Regions from separate parts of the Exiguobacterium sp. s127 genome, predicted to be linked through region 2. Evidence: riboswitches for the same ligand, from Rfam matches in the RefSeq annotation. Region 2 holds a riboswitch; each other region holds the start of a gene.

Region 1 (7,475 bases), on a different contig from region 2:
TGCCTGTCGTAGCGAAGCCTGAAACCATTAGTGCTGTCATTGTCATTGTTGTTAACATACGCTTCATATGTGAGTTCCTCCTAATTGGGAAAAGGCGACGGACGTCAGTAAAACTAAGTCTTTCAATATTGTAAGGTGAAGGTTCTATGTAGTTAAGGTAGAAAATGTTTTCTTGATAGAATGATTATAGCATCGGAAATAAAGGGGAAATATTTCAGTTTTGTTTCAAAGTTATCACTCTATAACATATATTGTAATGGTCATTTTTGGTTTATTTTGTCCATGCTAAAAAGCCCACCGATTCTATGCAGCTTGGTGGGCTTATATTCATAAAGGATAGTACTTAGGACGTGGGAGCGATGACGTTTAAGTGCTGACCAAGAACTTGGACCGTAATCGGAAGTTTGCCTGCCGTATCGCCATCAGCATTAATCGGAAGTGTTTCCGAAGATTCGATTTTGACTTCCTTCGTTGTAAAGTACTCGACTTGATCTGCTTCAGATAAATCACCTTTCAATAGTTTAGGTAGCGCTTGTAAGGCGTCTAAAATACCAAGTTGTTTTACAAGAAAAACATGAAGTAATCCGTCATCGACACGCGCCTCTTGCGCAAATGATTCGAAACCGCCGACGGAATTCGTCAACGAAACGATAAGTAACGGTGTTTCGCCGTCGAAAGATTTTTCTCTGGCTGTTAACTGGAGCGGGTAGGGACTATGATCCTTGAAGGCTTTTAATCCTTCAATGAAATATGCGATAGAACCGAGTGATGTCTTCTGTTCGACACTCACTTCTTCGACGGCATCGGCAATCAGCCCAATCGCAATCACGTTCATGAAATAGTGTGATCCATACTTACCGATGTCAAAAGGACGAATCGGAGCATCTTCGAGAACGTTGATCGCGTCGCGGGCATCCGTCGGAATATGGAGCGCACGTGCTAAATCGTTGACCGTCCCGAGTGGAACGATGCCGAGCGTCGGACGGTGGTCTTGTTCTGCGATTCCCGTGATGACTTCATTGACCGTTCCGTCACCGCCCATTGCGATGACGGCGTCATACTGCTCAGTCGAAGCAGTACGTGCAAATTCTGTTGCGTCGAGTTCTTTTTCAGTGAACCGGACATCGACCGTTGCAAAGCGCTGAGCGAGTGTACCTTCTGCAAATTCTGCGTATTTTTTACCTAATTCTTTCCCGGATGAGGGATTAATAATTAACATGGCCTTCGACACATTCAATTCCTCCTTAGTGACTCTCTGTTCCTATTTTCCCAACTCACGACCAAGATAATCCTAGCGCAGCAAAAAAACCTTGGAGGCGATTACACGCGCCTCCAAGGTTTTTAGTAGAAAAGAAATGTTTACCGTCGTGCGACAGGTGGTGCTTCACCAGCAGCTGGACGCGCTTCTTCTTCATCGTCCCAACATTCGGTATTTTCGATACCTAATGCTTTAGCAGAGAAGACAGGATCAAGACCTTGCTTACGTTGGTTTTGGTAGTCATTGATGACTTTGATTGCGACTCCACCTAAGAGCGAGATGGCTGTTAAGTTGATTAATGTCATACCGGCCATGAAGAGGTCGGCGAAACTCCAAACCATTCCGAGGCTGAGGAGCGATCCGATGAAGACGAATGCCATCGTAGCAATTCGGAAGCCAAAGACAGTTGATTTACTTTTCTTGATGAATTCAATGTTCGTTTCACCGTAGTAGTAGCTACCGACAATTGAACTGAAAGCGAACAAGAAGACACTGATTGCGATAAAGGCTGGTGCGACGGCACCGAGTTGCTCAGAAAGCGCATTTTGTAACATGGCGATACCTTCACCATTACCGGCAGCGTAGCTGTCACTGAGTAAGATAATTGTCGCTGTTGCTGTACAGACGATCAACGTATCAAGGAAAACACCAAGTGTTTGTAAGAATCCTTGTTTTGCTGGGTGAGAAACTTCAGCGGCAGCAGCAGCGTTCGGAGCAGAACCCATACCGGCTTCGTTCGAGAAGAGACCACGTTTAACACCGAGCGAGATTGCAGCACCGACAGATCCACCAACAGCCTGGTCGATACCGAATGCACTCTTAAAGATCATTGCGAAAACCCCTGGAAGTTCAGTGATGTTCGTGATGACAACAAAGATGGCAGCAATCAAGTAGAGTGACGCCATGATTGGTACAACGATTGCTGAAACTTTCGCGACACGGTGGACACCACCGAAGATGACGAGACCTGTAAGAACGACTAAGATCCCACCGACGATCATTTTGTCGATTCCAAAGGCGTTGTCAAAAGCAGCGGCAATCGTGTTCGATTGAACCGAGTTAAAAATAAGACCAAATGTGACGGCGATTAAGATTGCAAAAATGATTCCGAGGACGCGGTTGTTCAATCCTTTTGCGATGTAGTAAGCAGGACCACCGCGGTAAGCGTTATTGCCTGTATCACGTACTTTATACACTTGAGCAAGCGTACTTTCAATAAGGGCTGTTGCTCCACCAAGGAGGGCGACCATCCACATCCAGAAGACCGCTCCGGGTCCACCAAGTGTAACAGCGATCGTAACACCGGCCAAATTCCCTGTACCGATTCGAGTCGCGGCACCGATGAAGAATGATTGAAGGGATGTAATACTCTGACCTTCATCATCTGTTGTCTTTTCATTTTTATCGAGTGTGACACGGAACATCTCTTTCAAGTAACGGAATTGGATGAACTTCGTTTTAATGGTGAAGTAGATGCCGACTCCGATTAAAGCGGCGATTAAGATATAAGACCATAAGATGTTGTTGGCGAAATCGACGCCCGATTGTACAGCTTGTTGAAATGCATCCATGTGATAGTTCCTCCCAAAGTGTTTTTGCTAAAAACTGATAATAGCTATAAGTTGAATTATACGAATTTTCAGACAACTTGCAAGCTTTTTTTCGAAACTTTCTTTTAAAATATTTAAAATATATTTTTTCGGGTTCAGAAAAACAGATCGTCATCAAAGCATTTTTAATTTAAAAAACCACCGCACTTAATGAAGCAGCGGTGGTGAAATGATGCGTTTTTTGATTAGTGATCGACTGCCAACAATTTTTCATAGAAGTCATCAATTTGACTAACGAGCTGTTCTCGTTCTGAGAATAATGTCGTGAGGACTTCATAATCATGTGTCGCCGCGAGTGATGTATCGAGTAAAGCCACCTCATCCTCTAGCTGTTGAATCTGCTGTTCGAGTTCGCCTGCATTTAAAGCCGGATGTTTCCCGGCTACCGGCGTCCGGGTAGCGCGGGGCGTGGGTGCCGCTGATTCGACGATTGACCGGGCATGTCGTTTTTCGGCAGCATATTGGTAAGAACCGTGAAAGATTTCTGTCGTGTCATCTAGCCAATAGGTTTTCGAGAAGAGTCGGTTCAAGAAATAACGGTCGTGCGATACGGCAATCAGCGTTCCGTCAAAGTGCTCGAGTGCTTCTTCAAGCGCATCTTTTCCCCGCCGCTTAACGCAGTAATCGGTAAGAAGACACGTGGACCGAAAAAGAGGAAACGGGCCAACAGGGAGCGAGCTGTTCCTTCGTCCGCCGAAACGTGTGAGCGGAAGTAATCGATCAGTCGCTCTTCACCCGGCATATCGACGTGTTGCGATAAAAATCCGACCTGATTTGACGGACCACGCGTGACACGTCCGTTCGTCGGCTGGAGTTGTCCAAGTAAGACACGTAATAACGTCGTTTTCCCACTTCCGTTCGCACCGACGATTCCAATCCGGTCACGTGCCGCGGCTTCGAAATCGAGCGACGCGAACAACTTCCGGCCGGCGACGGAAAGCGTGACATCCTCAAGACGGTAAACGATTTGACTGAGTTGCCCTTGCGACGAAAAGCGGATGTCAGGCACCGCTTTTTCCAGGAGCGGCCGTTTGAGTCGCTCAATCCGTTCGAGTGCCCGTTCCATGGCTTTTGCTTTTCGGAACAGTTTTTCGCTTGGCGGAGAGGCTTCATTTGCCCACTGGCGCAAGCGCCGAATCGCATCCTTCATCTGTTTGATTTTCTTTTGTTGTTCCGTGTAGGCGTGGAATTGTTCGAGGAGCAGGCGTTCTTTCGCGACCGTGTACGCCGAATAATTTCCTGGGTAGATTGTCAGTTCACCATCTTCAAGTTCAGCGATCAAGTTGACACTTGCGTCAAGAAACACGCGATCATGCGAGACGATGATGACAGCGCCCGGATAACTGTTTAAAAATTGTTCGAGCCATTCGATTGCTGCGAGATCGAGGTGATTCGTCGGTTCGTCGAGAATCAACAAGTCTGGTTCCACCAGCAGCATCCGGCCGAGGCAGATTTTCGTTTGTTCGCCACCACTTAATTGAGAAAAGGGACGTGTCAGCAAGGCATCGAGGTGGAGTCCGTTAATCATGCGCTGGATTTTCGAGTCGAGCAGGTAACCGTCCTGTTGTTCGAATTGTTCGGTCACACGCGTATACTCATTTAGCACATCGTCCAGGTGGTCAGCACTTGCCATTTGTTGTTCAAGCTGATGCATCGTCGTCCGTAAGGCGACGATTTGGGCAAATGCGGTCCAGAGAACATCAAGGCCCGTCAATTCTTCTGCGAACTGTGGAATTTGAGCCAAATAACCGATGGAAAGTCCTTTTTTGAGATAAAGGGTTCCGCTGTCCGCTGTTTCGAGTTGCGCGATTAAACGCAGTAACGTGGTTTTTCCGGTTCCGTTTCGACCGATCAATCCGATGCGGTCAGCTTGTTTAAGATAGAGCGAGACATCGGTTAAGACGGATGCTCCCCCAAATTGTTTTGTCAGGTGTTGGATGTCGCAAATCATGATCAGTAACTTCCTTTCATGCGCATCAAAAAACGGAGAACGCAAATAGCGCTCTCCGTTTACCGTAAAAGGTGCGCTTTGCTTTATTTTTCAGATGGATGTTCCTAAGAAAAGGGCAGACTCGTCCTTTAGAACGCCATTTCATGAAAAATCGCGCGCAACAGATAAAGTTGTTCCATCAACCATTGCTTACACGCAGCAAAACCCATCTTTTACACCACCTTTTCGTTTCGATAAAGTTAGTTTACCATGTTTTGAACTGAAAATGAAATCGTTTTCAGTTACTTGAACAGTCCGGAAATCGAGTTGAAGAACTTACTTAAGCCGTCAAACAGTTTTGCAAAAAATCCTTTCGTTTCTTCGGAGGTCGCGAACGCGTGGATATCTTGCCCGGCACCCTTTAATCCGGTCTCGATTTGTCCCCAGTTCAAGTCAGCTTTCTCCATTTGACTGAACAATGACGTCAACCGCTCCATTTGGGCGTCCGACAACTGGATGTTGTTATTTTGAATGACTTGGATGATGACATTCTCGATATCGACTTTGGTTTCCGGCTTTTGTTTGGCGATCTCTGCTTTGATTTCATTCATCAGTTCGGCGACTTTGTCCGTCCCGACCGTTTTTCCGACATCGGAAGTGACCGATAACTCTTGTTGGGCTAAATCTTTTCGTTCATCCGTCAATTTAATGCCGGTCTCAGCCGACGTTTGATCGTATGCTTTCATGATCCCCGTCAAAGCAGAGGTCCCGGTGACTTTATAAGGGGAAGTGATTGTGATGTCGGCGTCCGTTACGCCTGCAGTGACGAGCGCGTTCAAGTACATGTCTTTTGTTACCCAGGTAATGTTTTCGGTCGCGACAGATAAACCGTCGCCTTTTTCAGCGAGTTCGATTTTTGCGGAAGAGTACATATTGCCGCCGAGTTGCGATTGGGGAACGTTTTTCCCTAAATATTTTTCTTCATCCGCTGCCGTGGCGATGACGGGCGTAATGCCTTCCGGCGCATTCAATCGGGCGAGTACCCAGGCTTTATCCTTTGCCCCGAGCGATTCACCAAGCGTGATGATTGTTTTATCGACGACTTGCTCTGCTGAAGCAGCAGTCGGTAGAAGTAAACTTGTCGCTAAAAGCGTCGTGGTCATGATTTTTGTTGCTTTATTCATAGTATAAATCCTCCGAGTATAGTAGGTAGTATCAGGTGCTAATTTCATTGTAAGTGACGTCTTCCAGAACGGAATCGGTCTTGAGGCGGAATGAACCGCCCACCTCGTGTCCCTAATCCTATACTACATTTCATTTAAAATCCTGATCATGTGACTGAAAAAATGATATAGTGAAGAGGAATTAAATAATGACCACTAGGGGAGTCGGTAGGCCGACTGAGACGACGAAGACGTTTGGACCCTTTGAACCTGATTAAGTTTGGACTTACGGAGGGAAGTGGCGTGAATATCTCTCTTGTTGTCTCTTCACGTCATGCCCTGTTCGTAGGGTGTGGCGTTTTTTGATTCAACAAAAGGGGGAATTAGGTTGAAATTCAGTCAAGAAATTCGGCAAGCCGCAAAAACATATTGGGACAGCAGTTTTTCCCATCCATTCGTCACAGGCATTGGTGACGGGACGTTACCGCTCGAAAAATTTCGACATTATGTCATGCAGGATGCGTATTACTTAAAACATTTCGCAAAAATTCAAGCCCGGGCCGCCTCAAAGGCAACGGATTTTGCGACGATCGCGGAACTCGCGGAACATGCGACATCGACCTATGCGGCTGAGCTATCACTCCATCAATCGTTTTTTGAACCGCTCGCTATTACGGAAGCGGATTTAGCAGCGTTCGAACCGGCACCGACTGCGTATGCCTATGTCTCACATATGCATCATGCGAGCGAGGGGACACTCGGGGAAACGATTGCAGCGATTTTACCGTGTTACTGGCTTTATTATGAAGTCGGACAACAACTGTTGACGAAGTCACCGGCGTCACCGATTTATCAACAGTGGATTGCAACATACAGCTCGGAATGGTTCGAACGGGTCGTCTTTGAACAGGTCGACCGGCTGGATGCTTTGGCGGCGCAAGCGACTGAAGCAGAACGGGAACGGATGAAACACCATTTCGTCAGAAGCTGTTATTACGAATTGATGTTTTGGGAAATGGGCTGGACGGAAGAAACGTTTGAACGTCTCTTTACACAAGTTACGCGTCAACCAAAAGTAACGAAACGATAAGTACAGCTTTAGCCGCTGTTGATCAGCGCGATCAGACGGCAGACTGCACAAAACCTGAGCAATTTTCAGCTTTCGTAAAGAAAGTCATGGCAATCGCTCAGGTTTTTTTGTTGGTGGATTACAGGCATGATGAAAATTCTGGTAAGGAAATCAGCTGTACCGTTCAATCAAATCGTTTAATTGTTGTTTGACGGCGTTTCGGTCCATCAAATCGTGGTTCGATAAGGATAGCTTCGTCATCGTCTCATCCGCACCCGCCATCTCACTGAAGAGCGAACCTAAGTCGTGGGCACGACGGTCGATTTGCAAGACGATGTCGATGCCGGTACGGTCTTGGAGCATGATGAGTTCGACTTCATCGAGTTTATGGGCGAAGTACGTATTGCGTGCCGAATACTCGAGTTCCTGGGCGATCGGTAAATCC
Region 2 (7,475 bases):
ATCAGTGCCAGTACCGTCGCATAGAGAATCGTCGTCACCGTCGCCGTCTCTTGACTGAACCGGACGAGAGCCTCGTCTTGCCATAAGAGTGCAAACGATGTCCCCGTCAGCGAACAGATGAACCAGCTAATCAAACTGGTCGCAACAGCGAAAACGACGGGATCGTATATTTTCTTAAAGGCCCGGATGCTGACAAGGAGATAGACGACGAACGGGACAACCAGGAACAGCCAAAACGGGAACGGCTTATCCTGTTCGACTTGATCAGCGGCCGCCGTTTGCCCGGCCGACCGAGCGTCCACCGCAAGGACGACATTTCGTGCCGTTCCGTAATCGACTGCGTCAAGCGTCAAACGCGTATTCGATAAATCGGGACGTTCGCCCCCGATGACAGTCAACAATTGATTCGTGACGCGCTCGGCGTCGATTCGGTTGACGACGTCCTCCATCGATCGTTTCAACCGCGTCACGTCGGTTTCCCCGTTCAAAAACGTCACCGGGACATTTAATCTTGCACCAAGGACATTTGCCTTGTAGGTCACTTGACTGCCGTGCATCAAATCATACCAGCCGTCACTGCCTGCGTTTAAACTCGAAACAGTCAACCACGTCCGGGTCGAGGCGTCCCCCTCATATTTCGCTTCATCCGTCACCGTAAAGAACAGTTGTGCACTACTTGCGACCATCAGGATAATGATCGCAGCACGGGAGGCGGCTGACATACCGGACAGTTGTCGTGGATAAAACGCGAGATAAAATAGACCTGTCAAAAAGAGTAAAATGAAGATTCCGTTCCAGACGGTCGCTTGATCAATTGTCAGCACATCAATCCCGAGTGCTGTGTTGAACGTAAATGCAAACAAGACGAAACTCGCCGCTAAAAAGCTGACTGTTCGAATCGTCCAGGTCACACGCGTTGCGCCGATCCGTAAAACTAAGAATAAGATTAGGAATAGACCGATTCCGAAAATCGATAAGAAGGGACTCCCATATTCGGCGCGGAAGGACAGGGGTTCCAAGACTTGATTGAGATCGATTCCGAAAACCGATAAGATGTTCCCCGTATCATTTGCGCCAATCAGTTGATTCGTCAATCCCTCTTTGACGGCTTCCGGCAACGTGACAGCCATTCCGCTGATGAAAAACAGGAGGAACACGAGGGTCAATTCCAGTGTCGTCCACGAGACGTCCGCGTCCTGCATCAGTTCGACGAACGCCTGGTAATCGGCAGATTTCTCGATTTGTTGGACGAGAACGGTCATGACACCGAACAGGACGAGAAAACCAATACAAGCGAGTCCTATACCAAACAAGATATTGCGTAACATATGCGAGCGTTCCTTTCGCTGTTGCCTCCGCTCCATAAAAGCGCCTCCCCTTGATTAGATTGTTTGTATAGTTATTCCTGTTCCGGGTGATTTGAAAACGAATCTTCTGCATTAAATACAAAAAGTAGCCCGTTCATGACGAACGGGTTACTTCCCAGACGCCAAACTCCGATTGGCAGGAACGCTTAGTTTACGATTTTTTTCACGTCCGACTGCCCCACCTGAGCTAAACCAAAATGTTCCCGAAGCGTAGTCCCTTGATAGGCTTTTCTAAACAATCCTCTTTTTTGCAGTTCAGGAACGATCAGGTCTACAAAATCCTCTAAGCTTGACGGGAGTGACGGCGGCATCAGATTAAATCCGTCTGCGATACCCATTTCAAACCACAGCTCCATCTGATCGACGATTTCTTCCGGTGTACCTATCAGTGTCAGGTGTCCCCCACCAGCTGCCAGATAACCTAACAGTTCTCTTAATGTAGGCTTTGTATCATCGATGATTTCAAGAATCGTTTTATAGCGTCCGACCGGTCCTGAAAACGCATCGACAGGCGGTAAGGACGGCACCGCTTTGTCAAGATCCCAATCAGAACAGTCCTGTTGCAAAAAGAAACTCAGTTGCTTCAAGGCATTCGCGACCGGTAATTTCTCATCCAGTTCGGCTTTCTTCGCCAGCGCCTCTTCCCGGGTTCGACCGACGTATGTAACCAATCCTGGAAAGATTTTAATCTGCCGCTCCGGTGACTCACTTTCTTTGATTTGTGTCTGTAGACTTTCCCGGAATGCTTTCGCTTGCTTTACATTCCACGACACCGAATAGACGGCATCCGCGTGCTTTGATGCAAGTGCAATCCCTTGGGCAGATGCACCCGCCTGCATTGCCACCGGCTTCCCTTGAGGACTACGCGGTGTAGACGAAGGACCTTTTACGTTGAAGTAGGTCCCGCTATGATGGAATGGTTGAATCTTTTCAGGATCAATTAACCGGTTGTCCGTCCGGCTCGAAAGGAAATCAGCTCGATCCCAGGATAAAAATAATTTTTCCATTACAGACGCAAATTCATCCGCCTTTTGATACCGTTCGTACCTTGCAGGGAGCCTATCCATACTATGGTTTAACGCTTCCCAGTCCGTCATCGACGTCACCAGGTTCCAGCCGACACGCCCGTTCGTCACGTGATCAAGGCTTAACAGTTGTCTCGCCGCTGTATACGGATTTGAAAACGTACTCGATATCGTTGAAACTAACCCGATATGGCGGGTTACTTGAGAAATAGCGGTTAAATTGATTACAGGATCGAGCCAAAAGGCCGGTAGTTCAGTTGCGTTTGCAGCAGGAAAAGATTGATTGTCAGCAAAAAATACAGCATCCAGGCAGCCCGCTTCCGCTAGTTGAGCCAATCGCTGATAATAACCGCTCTCCCCGATTTCTTCAATCGCAGAATCCGGCATTAACCATGCCGCTTGATGATGGCCACAGCCGTACAATAAAACACCGATGTTTAACTGCTTCGTTTTCGTCATCTTTAGGTCCCTGACTCCTTTCTCCTGAGCGCTGACATCAGTTCATCGTCAATCCGCCATCTACGGTTAGATTTTGACCGGTAATGCCAGAGGCTGCTTCTGACGCTAAAAAGGCGACCAATTGCGCAACCTCTTCCGGCGTCGTCACTCTTTTTAACGGAGTTGATTGGGCAATCAATTCGAATACTTCAGCGGTCGTCACAGCACTGGCATCCGTCACTTTTAACAAGCCGCCGGAGACGACATTCACGTTTATGCCGTACTGTCCTAGCTCTGATGCAAGATTACGCGTAAAGCCGATCAACCCTGCTTTTGCCGTCGTATATTCGTGATAGGGAACTACCGGGTTTTGATACAGATTCGTGCCGATGCTGATGATGGTGCCGTTATTTCGTTCAATGAATTGCGGCAGAACACTTTGCACGACGTGGAACGCTGCTTTCAACGTGCCATCCAACTGTTTTTGATAATCTTCCCATTCCAAATCGATGAATGATTTTTGAGCGCGCGGATCGAACTTAAAATCGACTAATGCATTATTGATTACGACATCGATTTGTCCGTAATGAGCTGTCGCTGACTGCATCAATGTCTCGACGTCTTCTCGCTTCGTGACATCCGCATACAGGGCAATGGCATGTTCTGCACCGAGCTCATTTACGAGTTCCTCTGCCGCATCCTTGCTCTTATAATAATTAATCACAACTTTAAACCCATTGTTCACCAATACTCTTGCAATCGTCGCGCCAAGTCCCCGACTGCTTCCCGTCACTACTACCGTTCTGTTCACTGTCTTCCACTCCTTCATCGTCTTTTGCAACTTAAATAGCGAAGTCGTAAACAAAAAAAGCGCAACTCTCCAAAAGGAAAGTTGCGCACGTCTAAATAATCACATAGCAAAAAACCGACAGACTGGTCTTCGCTTGTTTATTAGAGTCTACACTTCCCTACGCTAGTACGAACTAGTTCAGGTTCAAAGGGTTTGAGTATCTACTCATCTCAGTTTAGTAACACCCCTAGTGATTCTATTCAAGTTACTTTCACTTTAGCGGTCTTAGAAATATCTGTCAATAATGACAGGACAGTTTTGTCGGTGTCTCTTTTGATTACGAACGAAAGCCTTGCCTCCGTCGACCGGAAGCAAGGCTCTTTTGATTGCCATGATTTATTTCTCTGTTATACGCCTTCGTAGGCAAGTTCCATGATGTTCCGAAGTTCCGTCACGAGCGGCATTTTCGGATTCGCTGTCGTACATTGATCCTCGAATGCATCGACGGCCATCTTATCGAGTTTTGCTTCAAAGTCGGCTTTTTTGATGCCTTGGGCTTTGAACGACATTTTGATGTTCAACTGTTGTCCGAGTTCTGTGATCGCTTGGATTAATGATTCGACACCTTGTTCCGTCGTCGCTGCCGGTAGTCCGAGATAACGGGCGATTTCTGCGTACCGTTCATCAGCGATGAATGATTCATATTTCGGGAACGAAGCAAGTTTCGTCGGTTTCGCTGCATTGTAGCGGATGACGTGTGGCATCAGAATTGCATTCGTCCGACCGTGTGGCGTGTGGAACTCCCCACCGATTTTGTGTGCGATCGAATGGTTAATCCCGAGGAAGGCATTGGCAAACGCCATTCCGGCCATCGTTGACGCATTGTGAACTTTTTCGCGTGCTTCGGCATCGTCACCATTCGCATAAGCGCGTGGCAAGTAGTCGAAGATCATCTTGATCGCTTTTAGCGCCAGTCCGTCCGTATAGTCGTTCGCGAGGACGGAGACGAAGGCTTCTGTCGCATGTGTCAAGACGTCCATTCCGGTGTCAGCCGTGATTGATGCCGGGACCGTCATGACGAATTCCGGATCGATGATTGCGACGTCTGGTGTTAATGCATAGTCAGCAATCGGATACTTGACGTTTTTCTCTTTGTCCGTGATGACGGTAAACGGTGTGACTTCAGATCCTGTTCCAGACGTCGTCGGAATGGCGACGAACTTCGCTTTGTTACCGAGCGCCGGGAATTTATAGGCCCGTTTCCGGATATCGAGGAACTTTTGACGTAAGTTCGAGAACGTTTCGTTCGGTTGCTCGTAGAAGAGCCACATGCCTTTCGCTGCATCCATCGCTGATCCGCCACCGAGGGCGATGATCAAGTCCGGTTTGAAGTCGCGCATCGCTTGCGCTCCTGTCTGAACCGTTGCAACCGATGGATCCGGTTCGACTTGGTCGAAGATCCGGTAGCTGACGCCTGCCGGTAAGTTGCGGATGACTTTATCCGCGTAGCCGAACTCGACCATCGCTTGATCGGTGACGATCAACGCACGTGAGACATCTTGAATCGATTTCAAGTATTGGACTGAATTTTTTTCAAAGAAAATCTTTTCCGGTACTTTGAACCACTGCATGTTCACGCGTCGTCTCGCCACCTTCTTGACATTGAGTAGATGTTTCGCCGTTACGTTTTCAGAGACGGAGTTTTTCCCGTAAGAGCCGCAACCGAGTGTCAGTGATGGTGTCAATTCGTTATACAGATCACCAATCCCACCGTGTGCTGACGGGCTGTTGACGAGAATCCGGCAGGCTTTCATCCGCATTCCGAATGTCGTCATCAAGTCGTCATTCGTCGTGTGGATGACTGCCGTATGACCGAGGCCACCGATTTCAAGCATCCGTTCGGCGACATGGAACGCATCTTCCGTTGACTGGACGCTATACGCACCAAGGACAGGGCTTAGTTTTTCGTGTGAGAGTGGTTCTTCTGAGCCGACTTTTTCAAGTTCTGCGACGAGCATGACGGTATTGCTCGGGACGTCGATGCCGGCTTTTGCTGCGATCCATGTTGCCGGTTTCCCGACGATGTCAGCATTGACGGCACATGTATCGGTTTTGATGACGAGCGCTTCGAGACGTTTTTTCTCATCTGCTGTACAGAAGTAGCAACCGAGTGCTTCCATCTCCGCCCGAACTTCCGCGTAGATTTCCTGATCGATGATGACTGCTTGCTCCGATGCACAAATCATTCCGTTATCAAACGTTTTGGAGAGGACAAGGTCACTGACGGCACGTTTGATTTTTGCTGTTTTTTCGATGTAACATGGGACGTTCCCTGGTCCGACACCGAGTGCCGGCTTACCTGTTGAATAGGCTGATTTGACCATGCCGGCTCCGCCGGTCGCAAGGACCATCGCGATATCCGTGTGGTTCATCAAGACTTTTGTTGCTTCGAGTGACGGTTGTTCGACCCACTGGATACAGTCACGCGGTGCGCCCGCTTTGACAGCCGCGTCACGTAACGTTTTCGCTGCTTCGAGTGAGCAGTTTTGCGCTGACGGGTGGAAGGCGAAGATGATCGGGTTTCGTGTTTTAATCGCGATCAACGCTTTGAACATCGTCGTTGATGTCGGATTCGTCACAGGTGTGACGCCACAGACGACACCGACCGGTTCTGCGATATATGTTAGTCCGTTTTGAACATCTTCTTCTAAGACGCCGACCGTTTTTTCTTCACGGAGACTGTTATAGATATATTCTGTCGCAAACATATTTTTAATCATTTTATCTTCAAAGACACCACGTCCTGTTTCTTCTACGGCGAGTCGTGCCAGTTCAACGTGACGTTCGAGACCGGCAAGCGCCATGTCACGGACGATCGTATCGATTTTCTCTTGATCAAATGTTAATAATTCTTGTAATGCGGTTTGACCTTTTGCGACGATTTTATTGATCGTTTGTTCGACAGATGATACGTCTAGTTTGATTTTTTCTTTGACAGCCATGTTTGGTTTCCTCCCTATTTTGGAACGAATCTGAGTCTGCATTTCCTTACTAGATGTTAGGAATGCCAAGCTGATATTCAATAGTTTGTGCTTTCCTTCACAAATCAATCATACCGCCTTTTTGATGATTTGTGCATGACCATCCTGTGAACTATTTCACATCATTGAAAACGTTCTCATTCTCAAAAGGTGTTGTCGGACAAGGCATCCTTTTTGAATCCCTCGCCTGTGACTTTTCTCACAGGACCTGTTTTCTTTGCTTGTCTGACGGACGAAACATCGTGTAATCTATTAAAAGATACATATTTATTTGTTTTGAAGGAGGAAGTTTCATGACAATCGTCAACCAAATGCTTGCGTTCAACGAACAATTCGTCGAAGAAAAACAATACGAACAATTCATCTCGGATAAATTCCCCGATAAAAAGGTCGTGATCTTAACGTGTATGGATGCCCGCTTGACGGAACTCCTCCCGCACGCGCTCGGTCTAAAAAACGGCGATGCAAAAATCATTAAAAATGCCGGGGCCGTTCTGTCACACCCATTCGGTTCCGTCATGCGCTCGATCCTCGTCGCCTTATACGCACTCGGGGCGGAAGAAGTCATCGTCATCGGTCACCATGACTGCGGCATGAGTACGATCGACCCGGCAAACATGATTGCCGAGATGGAAGGACGCGGCATCAATCAACAAGTCCTAAAGACACTCGAAGCATCCGGCGTCGACTTGAAACAATGGTTACGCGGGTTCACGTCAGTCGAAGAAAACGTCAGTCATTCCGTCGGTCTGATTAAAAACCATCCATTATTACCACCGGGCACGAACGTCCACGGGCTCGTCATCGACCCCGG
Region 3 (7,475 bases), on a different contig from region 2:
CCCCGGCGTCACTCCTCTACAATTGGGCAGCAGAGCTGCACCGCTTTGCCCCGACACGCACCGTCCGTGTGCTCAGCGGGAGTCGTGCGTCGCGCTTACGACAGCTCGAAGACTTGCCGGACGACGTCATTCTCATCATCTCCTACCCGTCGCTCCGGCTCGACATCAAAAATCATCAAACGATCCATTACGATTGTATCTTTTTTGATGAAGCACAACATCTGAAGAATCCACGGTCGCAGACGACGGTCAGCTTAAAACAACTGTGGGCGACGCGGCGGTTTGCCTTGACGGGGACGCCGCTCGAAAACAAGACGCTTGATCTCTGGTCAATCTTTGACGTCGTCTTCCCGGCACTCTTGCCGGACCGGCAACGGTTTCTCGACTGGTCAGCACGGGACGTTCAACAATTCGTCGAACCGTTTTTGCTGCGCCGGACGAAAAAAGATGTTTTGCAACAGTTGCCGGCGAAACAAGTCGTCCATCAGTACACGGAACTGACGGCGGCACAGAAAAAACTCTATGCCGCCCACTTGGCAAAGTTACAGCTCGAGACGTTACAGCATCTCGATCAGTCAAAACCGGAAGAACGGATGAAGTTACTCGCCGGATTGACCCGGCTCCGGCAAATCTGTTGCGATCCCCGGTTGTTCGTCGAAAACTACCGTGGTCGGTCGGCGAAACGGGACCGGTTGCTCGCCTTGATTCAAGAAAAACGGGCAGCAGGCAAACGGATCTTAATTTTTTCACAGTTTACAAAAATGCTCGATTTGATTCGGGACGACCTGCATGAGTTGCACCTCCCTCATTTCGAACTGCGCGGGGATACACCGATTGCGGAGCGTCTCGAACGCTGCGACCGTTTTAATGCAGGCGAAGTCGATCTGTTTTTGATTTCACTGAAGGCGGGCGGCACCGGACTGAACCTGGCGACGGCGGATACTGTCATCTTATATGACAGTTGGTGGAATCCGGCTGTCGAACAGCAAGCGGCTGACCGGGCACACCGGATGGGACAAACACAGACGGTCGAAGTCATTAAATTAATCACGAAAGGCACGATCGAAGAAAAAATCATCGAGCTGCAGGAACGGAAAGCGACACTCGTGACGGATATACTTGAACAACCGGCGTCACTTGCGTTATCGGTCGATGAGATGGTTCAATTGCTTGAATAAGAGGAAAGGCACCGATTTCTTTACATGATGTAAATCGTTGCTGCTCTAGGGAGAACAGGTTTCTGGCTATCGTTTTTTCTCCGGTTGATGTTTAGCTTTTAATGTTACAGGGGTATAACTATCATAGCACCGCATCAGCGAGTTGCTTTTACAACCACATGTTTCTCAATATCAGCGTAATGACCTGGGAGAGAAATGCTAACCACTCACTTCGATCTTCATTTTTATGAAATCAATTTGAAATAGCATTCGATGCACTGTCTTGATCCGGAACGATTCGTTCCACTCCTTTCTTCATTACCTTTTGAGGGCTATACCAAATTCAAGGGGGAAATGAACATGTCAGTAACATTAAAAGTAGAAGAACGCGAAGTACGCCCACGCTCACTTAGAAAGCAATTACGTCATGAAGGAAAAGCTCTTGGTGTCGTGTATGGTTACAAAGTGGAAAGTACACCGATTGCCTTTGACGAAAAAGCATTGATCAAAGTCGTTCGTGAACATGGTGAGAATGCACTTGTTGCACTTCAAATCGGTGGTAAAAAAGTCAACACACTGATCAACAAACTCGATATGGATATCTTCACACCAACAATCAAGCACGTTGAATTCATCGCTGTTAAAATGGATGAAGAAACAGAAGTCGAAACAGATATCGTCCTCGTCGGCGAAGCGGCTGGTGCAAAACTTGGTGGATATCTTTCACAAACACTCTTTAAAGTAACAGTTGCAGCTACACCAGATAAATTACCGGAACGCGTCGAAGTCGATGTGACAAATCTTAACCTCGGTGATTCTCTATCGGTTTCGGATTTACCGGAAGAAAAAGAATACCGTATCGTTACGGAAGGTGACATTCAAGTCGTTGCCGTCGTCGAATCGACACTTGAAGCGGATCTCGAAGAAGCAGATGCTGAAGAATCAGCTGAAGCGACAGAAGAAGTTTCTATTGAAGAACAAACGGAAGAAAAAGAATAATTTTTCTTACCCTCCCCTCGCGGAGGGTTTTTATCTGTATTGACAACTGTCGGTAGAGTCGGTACAGTAAATAGCGTACACACTATATGCACATCCACTAGGGGAGCCCATTGGCTGAGACGATTCACTTCGGACCCTTTGAACCTGATCTAGTTCATACTAGCGTAGGAAAGTGGAGCGGTAATTCGTTCAATTTTTCTGCATGTTTGCAGATTCAGCGACCGCTCTCTTTCATAGAGGGCGGTCTTTTTGTTTGTCTGGTGGTTGTGCCAAAGGGAGATAGGAACATGAACAGTTGGAAAATGAAAGAAATCATCGTCATGATGATGTTGTCGGTTGCTTGCGGGGTACTCTACTTAGGGTGGTCGACATTGTGGTTACCGATTTCCGCGATCTTCGGACCGGTCGGATCGAACTGGATGTTCGGGATTTGGGTCATCGCGAGTCCGCTTGTCGCCTACATCATTCAAAAGCCCGGGGCAGCACTGATTGCAGAAGTCGTCGCCGCGGCTGTCGAATTATTCACGGGGAGTCACTTCGGATTATCGGCCTTATTGATTGGTTTCGCTCAAGGAATCGGTGCCGAAATCGCTTTTGCCCTCTTCGGATACCGGAAGTTCAACACAATGACGTTAGTTCTATCCGGAATGTTCGCCGCAATCGGCAGTATGGTCTATAGTCTTGTCGTCAATGGTTTCGCCTACTATACGACGACGACACTTCTGTTGACGTTTTCCCTTCAACTCGTCAGCGGTGCATTGCTCGGTGGATTACTTGCGAAAGTCATCGTCGATGCGCTCGTCAAGACAGGGACGTTGAACGGTTATGCGATCGGGCGTAAGCGGCAGAAACCGGATGCGGCATGATTCATTGTAACGACTTGTCTGTCCGCTATCCGGGGCAACATGACAACGTCCTGCACCACGTGACGGTGACGCTACACGAAGGGGAAACGACGTTGCTCGTCGGACCGAGCGGCAGTGGGAAAACGACGTTTTTACATGTTCTCGCCGGCTTATTACCTGACGCGATTGAAGCCGATGTCAGCGGCCACTGCAAAACGAACGGGACGGTCGGAATCCTTTTTCAAAATCCGGACGACCAGTTCTGCATGCAGACCGTCGGAGCGGAAGTTGCCTTTAGTCTTGAAAATCGCTCAGTCGACGGCAGTCAGATGGATGACCGGATTGACGCCGCACTGGCACGTGTCGGCCTTGATGTGCCGCTGACGACACCGATTATGCAACTGTCAGGAGGGATGAAACAACGACTCGCCCTCGCCTGCGTCCTAGCGCTTAAGCCGGATATTCTATTGCTTGACGAACCGACGGCGCAACTCGATCCGGCAGGACATCGGGTTTTGATGCAGCTGATTGAGGAACTCCATCACGACCGGACGTTGACGCTCGTTCTGATTGAACATCAGCTTGACCGCTGTGTGACGTTCAGTGACCGGGTGCTCGTCTTCGATCACGGCGGAACGATTTTACGCGATGGTCCGCCGCTTGATGTCTTCGGTCAGCATCGCGATGAACTTGAACGACGCGGCATTGCGACGCCGCTCCTCTACCCGTATCAACTGGAAACCGTGCCACCCGCTTCTTCCCAGGCGGGGCGGTTACGAAAAGTGAATAACAACCGTCCTCCGGTTCGGTACGACAATACGTTCGCGCTGACGCGCACCGCGTTAGGACGCCGTAAGCAAGTGATTGTCGACGACCTGTCGCTTGCAACACACGCCGGAGAATGGATCATGGTCGTCGGATCGAACGGTGCCGGGAAAAGCACGTTGCTCGAAACACTGGCGAAATTGATTCCGGCGCAAGGCGGTACGGTCCGCTTGTTCGAAAAAGAACTGCGGACATGGAAAAGTCGGAGCTATTACCGACACGTCGGATTCGTCTTTCAACAGCCAGAGCTCCAATTTCTCAAGCAGACGGTCGAAGGCGAGCTCGTCATCAGCATGGATGCACCGACGCCGGAGCGGATTGAAACGGCGTTGCAATCCTACCGGTTAACCCATGTCGCCCGTCAGTCGCCCCTCGCTCTGAGCATGGGTCAAAAGCGACGGCTCAGCGTCGCAACGATGTTGTTAGAACCAAAAGACGTCCTGTTGCTCGATGAACCGACGTTCGGTCAAGATGCCGAGACGACAAGTCAACTCATCGAGATGTTCGAGCAGGCGCGATTAAACGGGACGACGCTGATCATGGTGACGCATGACATGGAGCTGGTCCACCAGTATGCCGACCGGGTCCTCGTCCTTGGTGACGGGCGACTTCAGTTCGACGGCACACCGGACACTTTGTTTAAAGACGAGACGTTACTCGAGCATAACCAACTCTCTCGTCCGTTATCGTATTTGTATCAGCAACTCGAGGAGGTGAAACGTCGTGCAGGAAAACGACTCCCCGCTCGCACGTATTAATCCGGCACTCAAGCTCGGTGCCCTCCTGTACGTGATGGTGCTCTTGATTGCGGCACCGACGTTACGCGAAACGATAGCCTTACTTTTACTCGCTGCGGTCGGATTGGGCTGCTCCGGTTGGTCACTGTTGACGCTCGCCAAACGGGTCTCCCCCTACCTCGTCTTGTTCTTGCTGACATTTTGGATGATGGCAGCCTTCGGAAAAGGCAGTACGGAAGTTTGGTCATTCGGTTGGTTTCGCGTCACGGAAGAAAGTATCGGTCATGCCTGGTTGATTGCACTGCGGATGCTCGCCTTCGTCTTCCTCAGTTTGACGTTCATCGCGACGACCGACCAAACCCGGTTCGTCATGAGCCTGATTCATCAGTGCCGCCTTCCGGACCGTCTCGCATACGGCTTTTTAGCAGGGATTCGTTTTATTCCGATCTTTCAGCAGGAAATAAGAACAATCCGTCAAGCACGGCGTGTCCGCCAACAGCACTCGATTTGGCCATGGCAGACGTTTTTCGCCATCAGTTTACCGCTTTTTACGAACAGTATCATCCGTTCGGAACAAATCGCGATTGCGATGGAAGCGCGTCGGTTTCAAGCCGAGCGGACGTATTATGTCCGTCCTGTCGTGACGCGTCACGACCAAGTGTTTTTTTGTCTCGTTTGTCTCGTGGCGAGCTTGCTTCGGATTGTCCTATGACATTCATTAGATTAACGCGGACGGATTCAGGGAATCATAGTTTCGGAAGCAGTTAATTTAAAGAAGTAGGTGAAGGTTTGAAACGAATCGTATTAGTCGGGGCAGGTCATGCCCATTTAGAATGTATCAAGGAAGGAACGCATCCGGATGTTGAATGGATCGTCATCAACCCGTCCCGTTATCAGTATTATTCAGGAATGTTCTCCGGTCTTGCGGACGGCACGTATCGACTCGAGGAGACCCGGGTCGATGTCAAAGCACTCTGTGCGCGTCACGGAAAGACATTGATGGAGGACCGTGTCACGCGAATCGATCCGCAAACGAAACAAGTTTTCTGTCAATCGGGTCAAATCATTCCCTATGATGTTGTATCGTGTAACATCGGTTCGAATGACTGGAATGTCTCAGATGCGACGTCACGCGTCACGATCAAGCCGAATTATCAAATCGATCAGGCGCTCCGTCAGTTTAAAGAGGCATCGTCGCCCGTCATCGTCGGGAGCGGTGCTGCTGCAATCGAGATGGCCGCCTCATTCCAATCGGACGGTTGTCCGGTCACGCTCGTCCATGATGAACCGCTCCTCGCAGGACACCCGGCAGAAGCGAGCATCCTTGACCGGTTGGATACGCTGGGCGTGACACGCATCGTCGACCGGTTCGTCTCTCTTGATGAGCAAACCGTCCGGCTCCAGTCGGGCCAATCATTTAAAGCAGATGCCGTCCTGTTTTTAGGTGGCGCGTCAGCGCTGGATTTGTTTAAGGCATCCGGCCTCTATTGTGATGACCGCGGGTTTTTACTCGTCCACGAGACGTTCCAGTCGCTAGAGGACCCTTCTCTGTTTGCCGTCGGCGACTGTGCGACGCTCGCCGCATATCCGAACACACCGAAGAACGGTGTAACCGCCGTCCGGCAAGCACCGGTCTTGCTTGAGAATCTCCTTCGTTTCATCAATCAGGAACGTTTGCGGACGTTCCGGCCGCAAGCGCGTTACTTGACGATTCTTTCGATGGGACATCAGCAAGGGACCTTGCTTTACGGACGACACTATCAGACGAATCATTTGAGCTGGCGTTTGAAACAATGGATCGATCGCCGGTTCATCAAAAGTTATACGACATAAGAACTCGAATTTCGAATGAACTGGGTGTTCGGTTCAAGGCGGAACGTGCACTAAGGTGTCTGCATGTGGAACCTCCTAAAACAGAGAGGTATTCATTCCTCAATCTAGACACAAAAACAGCCATCACATACTTGCGATGGCTGTTTCAGACTGTAGACAACGTGCTATCAGGAAATCAAGCGTCTTTTTTCGTTACTTTCCTCGGGCGAGGCGCAAGCCGTTGCTCCTTGATCCTAACGGACAACGAGCAGGGTCTTGCCTGCCTCTGAAAGTGCGTTAAAAACGCACTTTTTCCCGTAGGAGTCAACGAAACGTGACGCTTTTTAGGGAATACCGTGAGATAAATCCAAATATGCAGACGGTTTAGAGCGTAATCTGTCTTGAATCGCTTAGAACTGCGAACGATTGCCGCTTTGAATACGAGGTGAGACAGGAAAGCGCATCTCGATATAGCATTTTCAGGCTTCATAACCGTTTAGCTACAGCTTTAACAGCCATCGCATACTTGCGATGGCTGTTTTTCGTGTCTTTGATTATTTTAAGAAAGCAAGTAACGTATCGTTGAATTTTTCGCGTTCATCGAGTACTGTCCCGTGCCCGCTCTCTTCAAATGGTTCGATCCGTGAGTTCGGGATTCCTTTTTGCATCTCTTCCGCAAATTCAAACGGACAGACTTTGTCTTTTTTACCGTGAATGATTAACGTCTCGACGTCAATCTGCTGCAATTCATCCCGTAAGTCTTCGTCGCGCAAGGCGATTGCCGATAAAATCGTGCCGTGAGAAGAGGCTGCGACACTTAAGTTGTGGAACCATTGTGTCAGCGGTTCTGAATGGTCTTGTTCAAAGAAGATTTTTCCGAATCCTTCAAGCATCGCCGGACGGTCTTTTCTCGTATCGGCAATCAAGTCATCGACTTCGTCTTTTGTCATCCCGTACGGGTACCCTTCCCGTTGCGTGAAGACCGGAGCTGCAGCACCCGCAAGAATCAATTTCGAGATTTTGCTCGATCCGTGGTTAAGGAGATAGCGTAACGCAATCCCGCCCCCCATTGAAAAGCCGAGTAACGCTGCGTCTTTCAG
Region 4 (7,475 bases), on a different contig from region 2:
CGGTCCAGGCATCGGTTTTGCCGTCGGTTGGATTTATTGGCTCGGCTGGGCCGTAACCGTCGCTCTTGAAATCACAGCTGCCGGTAGTCTGATGGATCGCTGGTTTCCACAGGTTCCCGTCGTCATCTGGTGCGCCTTATTTACCGTCATCTTATTCGGATTGAACGCGATCTCTGCGAAAGCATTCGGAGAAGCAGAATTTTGGTTTTCAAGTCTTAAAGTACTCGCCATCCTGTTCTTCATCGGACTCGGGGGAGCCGCATGGTTCGGATGGATTGATATGGCGGCTGAACGACCAGCTACGTTGTTCGCGAACTTCACGGCGAACGGCTGGTTTCCGAACGGGGCTCTCGGCGTCTTGACGACGATGATTGCCGTCAACTTCGCTTTCCAAGGAACAGAATTGATTGGTGTCGCTGCCGGGGAATCGAGTGATCCAGAAAAATCGATTCCGAAAGCGATTCGTAATACGGTTTGGCGGACGTTTATTTTCTTCGTCCTCTCGATTACAATTATCGGGGCTTTAATTCCGTATGAATCGGCGAGCGGCATCAGCAGTCCCTTCATCATGGTATTTGACGCAATCGGTATCCCATATGCTGCAGATTTGATGAACATCGTCGTTTTGACGGCACTCTTATCCGTCGGAAACTCTGGACTGTATGCTGCGACACGCATGCTCTGGTCGATGTCGCAAGAAGGCATGATTTCAAAGAAACTCGCCATCGTCAATCAGCGGGGTGTGCCGATGCGCGCCTTAACGTTCACGATGCTGTTCGCGATGTTATCCTTATTGACGGCATTCTTCGCAGAAGATACCGTCTTCATCTGGCTATTATCCATCGCCGGTCTCGGAGCACAAGTCGGTTGGATCTCGATTTCCGCTTCGCAAATCGCTTTCCGACGCCAATTCATCAAGGCAGGACACACGCTTGACGAACTGAAGTTCAAAACACCGTTCTTCCCAGTCTTACCCATCCTCTCATTCTCACTCAATCTGCTCGTCTTAATCAGTTTAGGTTTTCAAGCCGATCAACGCGTCGCCTTATATCTCGGCGTCCCTTTCTTCCTACTGACATGGGTAAGTTACCATCTTTTCGTCAAAGGAAAACATATCGCTGCAAAAAGCGAACAACAAGCAGCCAGTTCGACACTTCAAAACGAACAACGATGACTTGTTATCTGGCCCTGGATACACCGGGTGCCGGAATCCGTTGAACTTAAACAGTCGACTGACTAATAAATCAAAACGCCGATGCTTCCGTTTTACATACGGAGTCATCGGCGTTTGCCATACCTATCTTTTTGTTCATGACGTCATGACGTGTACTTGAAGAACGCATGTCCCGGTCGCATCAGCGAGATATGATGGAATCGCGTCTATCGCGTTTTTATTTTTCATGCGTGCGCAGGACGAGGACTTCCCCTTCGACGACCGTCACTTGCGCAACACCAACCCACTCATTGCTGACCGTCAGCGAACCACCGACCGGAACAGGATGCTCCGTCAAGGGGTATTTGACGCCGCGTAACGTCAAGTTCGACGGGACAAGGGGAATGAATGACAGGTAATGATACCCTTCAGACGCGAGTTCGTACTGACCGGTTTTCCAGTACCGGACATCCTCACGTTTCGTCACGAGTCGTGCCATCGGAAATTGTTTTAACAAATAGACGTTCTGTAGCGTCATGTCGAGCCGACCACCCGTCGCACCAAAGATGAGTAGTTCAGCACCTGCAGCCTGTTCGGTAGCGTAACGTAACGCTAGTTCTAAGTCCGTTTCATCTTTTTCTGCCGGATGAAGCAATCCACCATCCGGAACGTATCCGAGCGAATCAAAGTCACCGATTGCCACATCAAAATCAAGTCCTTGCTCCACTAATGTCGCAATCCCGCCGTCAACACCGATAATCATCGTCTTGTCTTTCACGAATGGTGCGAGCGTCGGGACGTCTTCTACCGGTCCTGCCGCAACGATTAAAACTCTCATCTTTAAATACCGCGAGCGGAGTAACGTAAAAGACGTGGTGCTGTCGTAAGCAAAATACCTGCAACGACCCCACATAAAACGTACGACGGAGCCATATACGTCGCGTTATAAATGAACGAGTAAGGAACGACCGGTCCTTTGGCATACTCTGCAAAAAAGACGATTCCACTGATGACATGACAGATGTAACGTAGACCGGCACCTAACAAGGTCGCAAACAAAACAATCGTCATGAGACGCTTTTTTTGACCTTCTGTTGCTGCTTTTTTGACTTGGCCTGCAAACACTCCACTCAAACCGACGACACCATATGCAAGCGTATAGTCAAGCAGCGGTTGGACGACCGTCAAGACTTGCGGAGCGAACATCAATTGAATCGTTCCGACGAGCGCACCCGTGATGACACCACCAACGACGCCGTGACGAAAGGCCATGACGAAAATCGGTAACATCGCTAAGCTGATGGATCCGCCTTGTGGCATTTTGAACGGAATCAATAAATCAAATACAACACCGAGACTCGCGAAAATCGCAATCTCCATTAACATTTGTAATCGTTTCATACTGTGTTCCTCCTAAAAATAAAATAATGATGACAACAAAAAGGCAGTACGACGGACGCCGTACTGCCTGCGTGCGCCACATCCCTACGTCCGTCTGAACGGAACAGGTTCGAAGGGTTAAAGTCTACTCACTTCTCTCAGCCGCTTGACGCGACACCCCTTGCGGTCAAAATTTAATTGTCTTGGCTCTATTATACGTGAGCCGCGTTTCGAATACTAGTGATGGCTTCCGCATAGTCTGGTGCATTGTAGATTGCAGAACCTGCGACAAGGACGTTTGCCCCATTGTCGATACACAGTTTTGCCGTTTCCGCGTTGACACCACCATCGATTTCAATTTCGAACGTCAAACCGCGCTCTGCTTTGATCATCGCCAATTGCTTCAGCTTCGTCATGACGCTCGGCAAGAAAGCTTGTCCGCCAAATCCTGGATTGACCGTCATCAACAAGACCATGTCGACTTCTTCTAGGACATGTTCAATCGTCGACAGTGACGTGTGTGGATTCAGCACGACGCCGGCCTTTGCTCCAGCCCCTTTAATTTGTTGCAAGACACGATGGACATGATTCGTCGCTTCGACATGGAAGGTGACGATATCCGCTCCTGCCGCTACAAACGCTTCGACGAAGTTTTCTGGTCGATCGATCATTAAATGAACGTCAAGGACCATGTCCGTCTTTTGACGAAGACTACTGAGGACGGGTAGACCAAATGAAATGTTCGGGACGAACTGGCCGTCCATGACGTCGAAATGGATGTAATCTGCTCCTGCCGCCTCGACAGCTTTAACGTCTCGTTCTAGGTTGGCGAAATCTGCTGATAAAATAGATGGTGCGATTTTAATCATTTCAATACCTCCGCGCTCGATTCTTGATTTCCTCTACAAACATACCATAATTCGTATAGCGTGAGGACATGATTTCTTCTCCCTCAACTGATTTTTTGACAGCACAGCCTGGTTCGTTTAAATGCAGGCAACCACGGTATTTGCACGTATCTTGCCGTGCGACGAATTCTGGAAAACACCAACGTAATTCTTCGATTTCCATCTCGTGTGGAAAATCGAGGTTCGAAAACCCTGGCGTATCAGCAATCAAGCCCTCTGCAAGCGGAATTAACGTCACATGACGCGTCGTATGTCGTCCGCGTCCGAGCGATTTCGAGATGTGGCTCGTCTCGAGATCGAGCGTCGCATCGAGCGCATTCAACAATGAACTTTTTCCGACTCCCGACTGTCCCGCGAGCACACTTGTTTTTTCCTTGAGTAGCGGGCGGACTTCCTCTACCCCTTCTAGCGTCTCACTCGACGTCTCAATCACCTGATAACCGATTTGTCGGTAACCGGCAATCGCCGTCCGGACTTCTGCTTCCGCTGTTCCTTGCAACAAATCCATCTTCGTCAAGATAATGATAGGTTGAATCTCTTTTGCTTCGATTAAGACTAAAAATCGATCGAGCAAATGGGCTGAAAAGTCCGGTTCTGCTGCTGAGACGACAAGCAACGCTTGATCGATGTTTGCGACCGGTGGACGAACCAGGAAATTTTGCCGTTCCTTCACTTCTAAAATGTATCCAGTTTCGCTTTCGATATGCAATACGACCTCATCTCCTACAACAGGACTGATACCACGTTTTCGGAAGTTTCCCCGAGCGCGCGATCGCACCTCGCCCTGCGTCGTCATGACATCATAAAACCCACCTTGTAGACGAATGATCGTCCCGTCCCGATTTTCTTCGATACGATTTTCTGCCATCCCATGCCCTCCTTCAATTTGCGGTTCGTAGCACACTCATTGTTCTGCTTTCGCTTGTTTATAGGTAATCGTTTTCGAGCGATACACTACATCATCTTTATAAATTGTGATTTTTCCTTCTTCGCCCGGATCAATCGTCACCGGAACATCAAATGTTTCATCACTGTCAATCGACTCTTCAATCACCGTACGTTTCCCTTTAGCATCATCCGTCTCGATTCGAATGACTTGCCGCGGCGGATCTTCATCCCCTTCACCTACAGCATCGTAGGCTACTTTTTCCGGGAAGGTCGCCGTCACGGTTTGTTCTTCCTCCCCTTTTGAAATAAAGACCGTCACGGAATCGTTCGGCTCGACTTTGACACCCGCTTGCGGAAATTGACGAATGACTTGGTCCAGTTCGACTTCACTCGAAAATTCTTGTTCGAATGTACCGTCGAGACCTGTCGCGTCCAAGTACGCTTTTGCTTCAGCACTCGACATGTTCGTCAAATCCTTCAATTCAAACGCTGACGAACCTTCGGATACCGTGATTGTAATCGTCTGTTCCTTTGCAATCACTTCTGTTCCGGCTGAAATCGATTGCCGGATGACATTGCCTTGTTTGATGTCTTCCGACTCTTCTTTTTCGACATCTACTTTTGAGAACCCAGCATCCTTCAAGATCGAGGTCGCTTTTTTCTCTGTTTCGTCCGTTACATCCGGCACTTCGACCGGATCACTGCCCGTCGAGACAACAAGATTGACCGTCGAACCTTTTTTGACGGTCACTTTTGCCCGCGGTGCTTGACTGATGACAAGTCCTTCATCAATCGTATCACTCGATCGCTTAGTCGATTCGACGATAAAACCGAGTTTCTCAAGTTGTTTTTCGGCCTCGTCCGCATCTTCTTTTGCGACATCCGGCACAACGACTGTCGGATCCGGCCACATCGCGAACGTTGTCGCGGCACCTCCGAGTAGGAGGAGGAATACGAGCACAATCCACCATCGCTTTTTTTTCTTTTGCTTCGGTACAACTGTCGCGACCGTAGCTTCTTCTTCCTTGACCGGAGTTCCGGACGGAGCCGAGACTGGACTTAACACCATCGTTTGCTCCATCGGATCTTCCCCGCGAACCCCTTCATCTGCTCGTTCAACAGATAATGCCGTCACCATATCTTCCCGAAATTCAGCAACGGATTGTTGCCGATCGTGCGGGGCCTTCGCTAGTGCCTGCATGATACAGTTTTCTAGCGCTTGCGGCACGGAAGGATTCAAGACGGATGGCCGCCGCGCTGTATCTTGCAAGTGTTTTAATGCCACGGCAACGGGTGAATCTCCTTCGAACGGGACGTGTCCTGTCACGAGTTCATAAAGGACAGCACCGAGCGAATAAATATCCGATTTTTCATCGGCAAATTTTCCTTTTGCCTGCTCAGGTGAGAAGTAATGCACTGAACCAAGAACGGACATCGTATGTGTCAATGTCGCGTTCGACATCGCGACGGCAATACCGAAGTCCGTCACCTTGACCGTACCATCCTCTCGGACGAGCATATTTTGTGGTTTTATATCTCTGTGGATGATGCGATGGGCATGGGCATGATCAATCGCGTCACAAATCTGACTGATGATTTCAACCGCTTTATTGATTGCGAGCGGTCGTCCTTCACAGTAGGTTTTCAACGTCATCCCATCGATGAACTCCATCACGATATAGTAAATCGAATCCTCTTCACCGACATCATAGACGGCAACGATATTCGGATGGTTCAAACTCGTCGCAGCATGAGCTTCGCGCTCAAAGCGCCGAATGAATTGTTCATCATGCGAAAATTCAGTCCGTAAAATTTTGATTGCGACATTCCGTTTTAAGATTTCATCATAAGCTTGATAGACATTCGCCATCCCGCCATTTCCAACTAGCCGTTCTATGCGGTAGCGGTCATTTAATCGATCTCCGTATCGCATATTCAGCCCCTCTTTCTTTCTTTGAAACGGATGGCAGCAACGGTGATGTTGTCTGCTCCACCCCGCTCATTCGCCTCAAAAACTAATCGTTCAACGATTTGCTCGAGTGGCGCATCTTCTTGTAGCAGCTGTTGTATTACTTCATAAGGGACTTCATCCGTTAATCCGTCACTACAGACGAGGACAATTTCATAATCTGGTGCATCCCGGACTTGGACGTCGACGTCGACGAGTTCGTTCGAGCCAATCGAGCGCGTGATGACGTTTCGACGTGGATGATTTTCGACTTCTTCTTCCGACAGTTCACCTAATTGCTTAAGCATATTGACATAAGAATGATCATCTGTCAGTTGCTTCAGTTGACCTTCTTCAATCGCATAGACTCGACTATCCCCGACATGACCGATAACGAGGAGTTCGTCCGACCAACAGACACACGCCATCGTCGTTCCGACGACGGCCAAGTTTTCTGTCTTGGAGTACTGTAAGATTTTAGAATTGGCTTCCTGCACTTGCTGTTCAATCCAAGAAGATAATTCAGCTGGTCGGCTTGGCATGTCCGCATAGGCATCAGCAAATACTTGATGCACAATCGCGCTTGCCTTCTCACCTGCCGCGTGACCACCCATTCCGTCAGCGACGACGGCAAGCCCTTGTTTTTCATCACCAACGAGTAACACCGTATCCTCGTTTTGCAATCGCACTTTTCCCGTCGTCGTCAGATAAGCTAACTCCATGACCGTCCTCCTCTTCTATCTCACCTACTGTTGATGCATTTAAGAAAATTCAGCGTGCGTGTCATCCTTGCTTTTTAAAGGCTGCGATGTAAAATCCGTCGGTCCCAAGCGTCGTCGGAAGCAACTTGAGCTCCGCCCGTTCTGAAATCAACGGCTGCACGCTTTCTGGCATTCGCCCTTTGAACGACTCATCAAAAACAAACCCTTGGCTTAAGATAAATTCCGTTTGTTGTTCATTTTCGACTGGATCAATCGTACACGTCGAATAGACGAATGTCCCTCCGCGCTTGACGAGTGGAAGAACTGCCTCGATGATTTGTCGCTGAATGACAGGTAACTGTGTTAAATTTCCTGGTTGCTTTGTCCATTTAATGTCGGGTTTCCGGCGGATGACACCGAGTCCAGAGCACGGTGCATCAACGAGAATCCGGTCAAACGATTCTGCATCGAACCGGTCGCCGACTTTTCGTGCGTCG

The links. A riboswitch is a leader RNA that binds a small molecule or an ion and turns the genes downstream of it on or off. The one in region 2 is predicted to bind thiamine pyrophosphate.
Region 1: linked by a shared signal. The riboswitch ahead of tenA (thiaminase II) and the one ahead of KNP98_RS08755 (3-oxoacyl-ACP reductase) in region 2 are both predicted to bind thiamine pyrophosphate.
Region 3: linked by a shared signal. The riboswitch ahead of KNP98_RS13860 (ECF transporter S component) and the one ahead of KNP98_RS08755 (3-oxoacyl-ACP reductase) in region 2 are both predicted to bind thiamine pyrophosphate.
Region 4: linked by a shared signal. The riboswitch ahead of thiT (energy-coupled thiamine transporter ThiT) and the one ahead of KNP98_RS08755 (3-oxoacyl-ACP reductase) in region 2 are both predicted to bind thiamine pyrophosphate.

What each region holds. Positions count from the first base shown of each region.
Region 1 is NZ_JACSMO010000002.1:254,407-261,881, forward strand. It holds gene KNP98_RS04355 (M23 family metallopeptidase) at 1-67, opposite strand, end outside; gene KNP98_RS04360 (diacylglycerol/lipid kinase family protein) at 344-1,231, opposite strand; gene KNP98_RS04365 (alanine/glycine:cation symporter family protein) at 1,360-2,829, opposite strand; gene KNP98_RS16015 (hypothetical protein) at 3,054-3,398, opposite strand; gene KNP98_RS04370 (ABC-F family ATP-binding cassette domain-containing protein) at 3,425-4,819, opposite strand; gene KNP98_RS04375 (DUF1002 domain-containing protein) at 5,101-5,982, opposite strand; TPP riboswitch at 6,170-6,275, shown strand; gene tenA (thiaminase II) at 6,350-7,051, shown strand; gene KNP98_RS04385 (sporulation protein) at 7,202-7,475, opposite strand, start outside.
Region 2 is NZ_JACSMO010000005.1:159,587-167,061, reverse strand. It holds gene KNP98_RS08765 (hypothetical protein) at 1-1,364, opposite strand, end outside; gene KNP98_RS08760 (LLM class flavin-dependent oxidoreductase) at 1,514-2,851, opposite strand; gene KNP98_RS08755 (3-oxoacyl-ACP reductase) at 2,889-3,659, opposite strand; TPP riboswitch at 3,779-3,879, opposite strand; gene adhE (bifunctional acetaldehyde-CoA/alcohol dehydrogenase) at 4,028-6,622, opposite strand; gene KNP98_RS08745 (beta-class carbonic anhydrase) at 6,955-7,475, shown strand, end outside.
Region 3 is NZ_JACSMO010000012.1:61,172-68,646, forward strand. It holds gene KNP98_RS13850 (DEAD/DEAH box helicase) at 1-1,178, shown strand, start outside; gene KNP98_RS13855 (50S ribosomal protein L25/general stress protein Ctc) at 1,518-2,156, shown strand; TPP riboswitch at 2,246-2,344, shown strand; gene KNP98_RS13860 (ECF transporter S component) at 2,444-3,022, shown strand; gene KNP98_RS13865 (ABC transporter ATP-binding protein) at 3,019-4,584, shown strand; gene KNP98_RS13870 (energy-coupling factor transporter transmembrane component T family protein) at 4,550-5,275, shown strand; gene KNP98_RS13875 (NAD(P)/FAD-dependent oxidoreductase) at 5,353-6,396, shown strand; gene KNP98_RS13880 (alpha/beta fold hydrolase) at 6,930-7,475, opposite strand, start outside.
Region 4 is NZ_JACSMO010000003.1:78,193-85,667, reverse strand. It holds gene KNP98_RS05365 (amino acid permease) at 1-1,174, shown strand, start outside; gene KNP98_RS05360 (thiamine diphosphokinase) at 1,392-1,991, opposite strand; gene thiT (energy-coupled thiamine transporter ThiT) at 1,994-2,554, opposite strand; TPP riboswitch at 2,619-2,725, opposite strand; gene rpe (ribulose-phosphate 3-epimerase) at 2,746-3,402, opposite strand; gene rsgA (ribosome small subunit-dependent GTPase A) at 3,404-4,309, opposite strand; gene pknB (Stk1 family PASTA domain-containing Ser/Thr kinase) at 4,346-6,262, opposite strand; gene KNP98_RS05335 (Stp1/IreP family PP2C-type Ser/Thr phosphatase) at 6,265-6,999, opposite strand; gene rsmB (16S rRNA (cytosine(967)-C(5))-methyltransferase RsmB) at 7,061-7,475, opposite strand, start outside.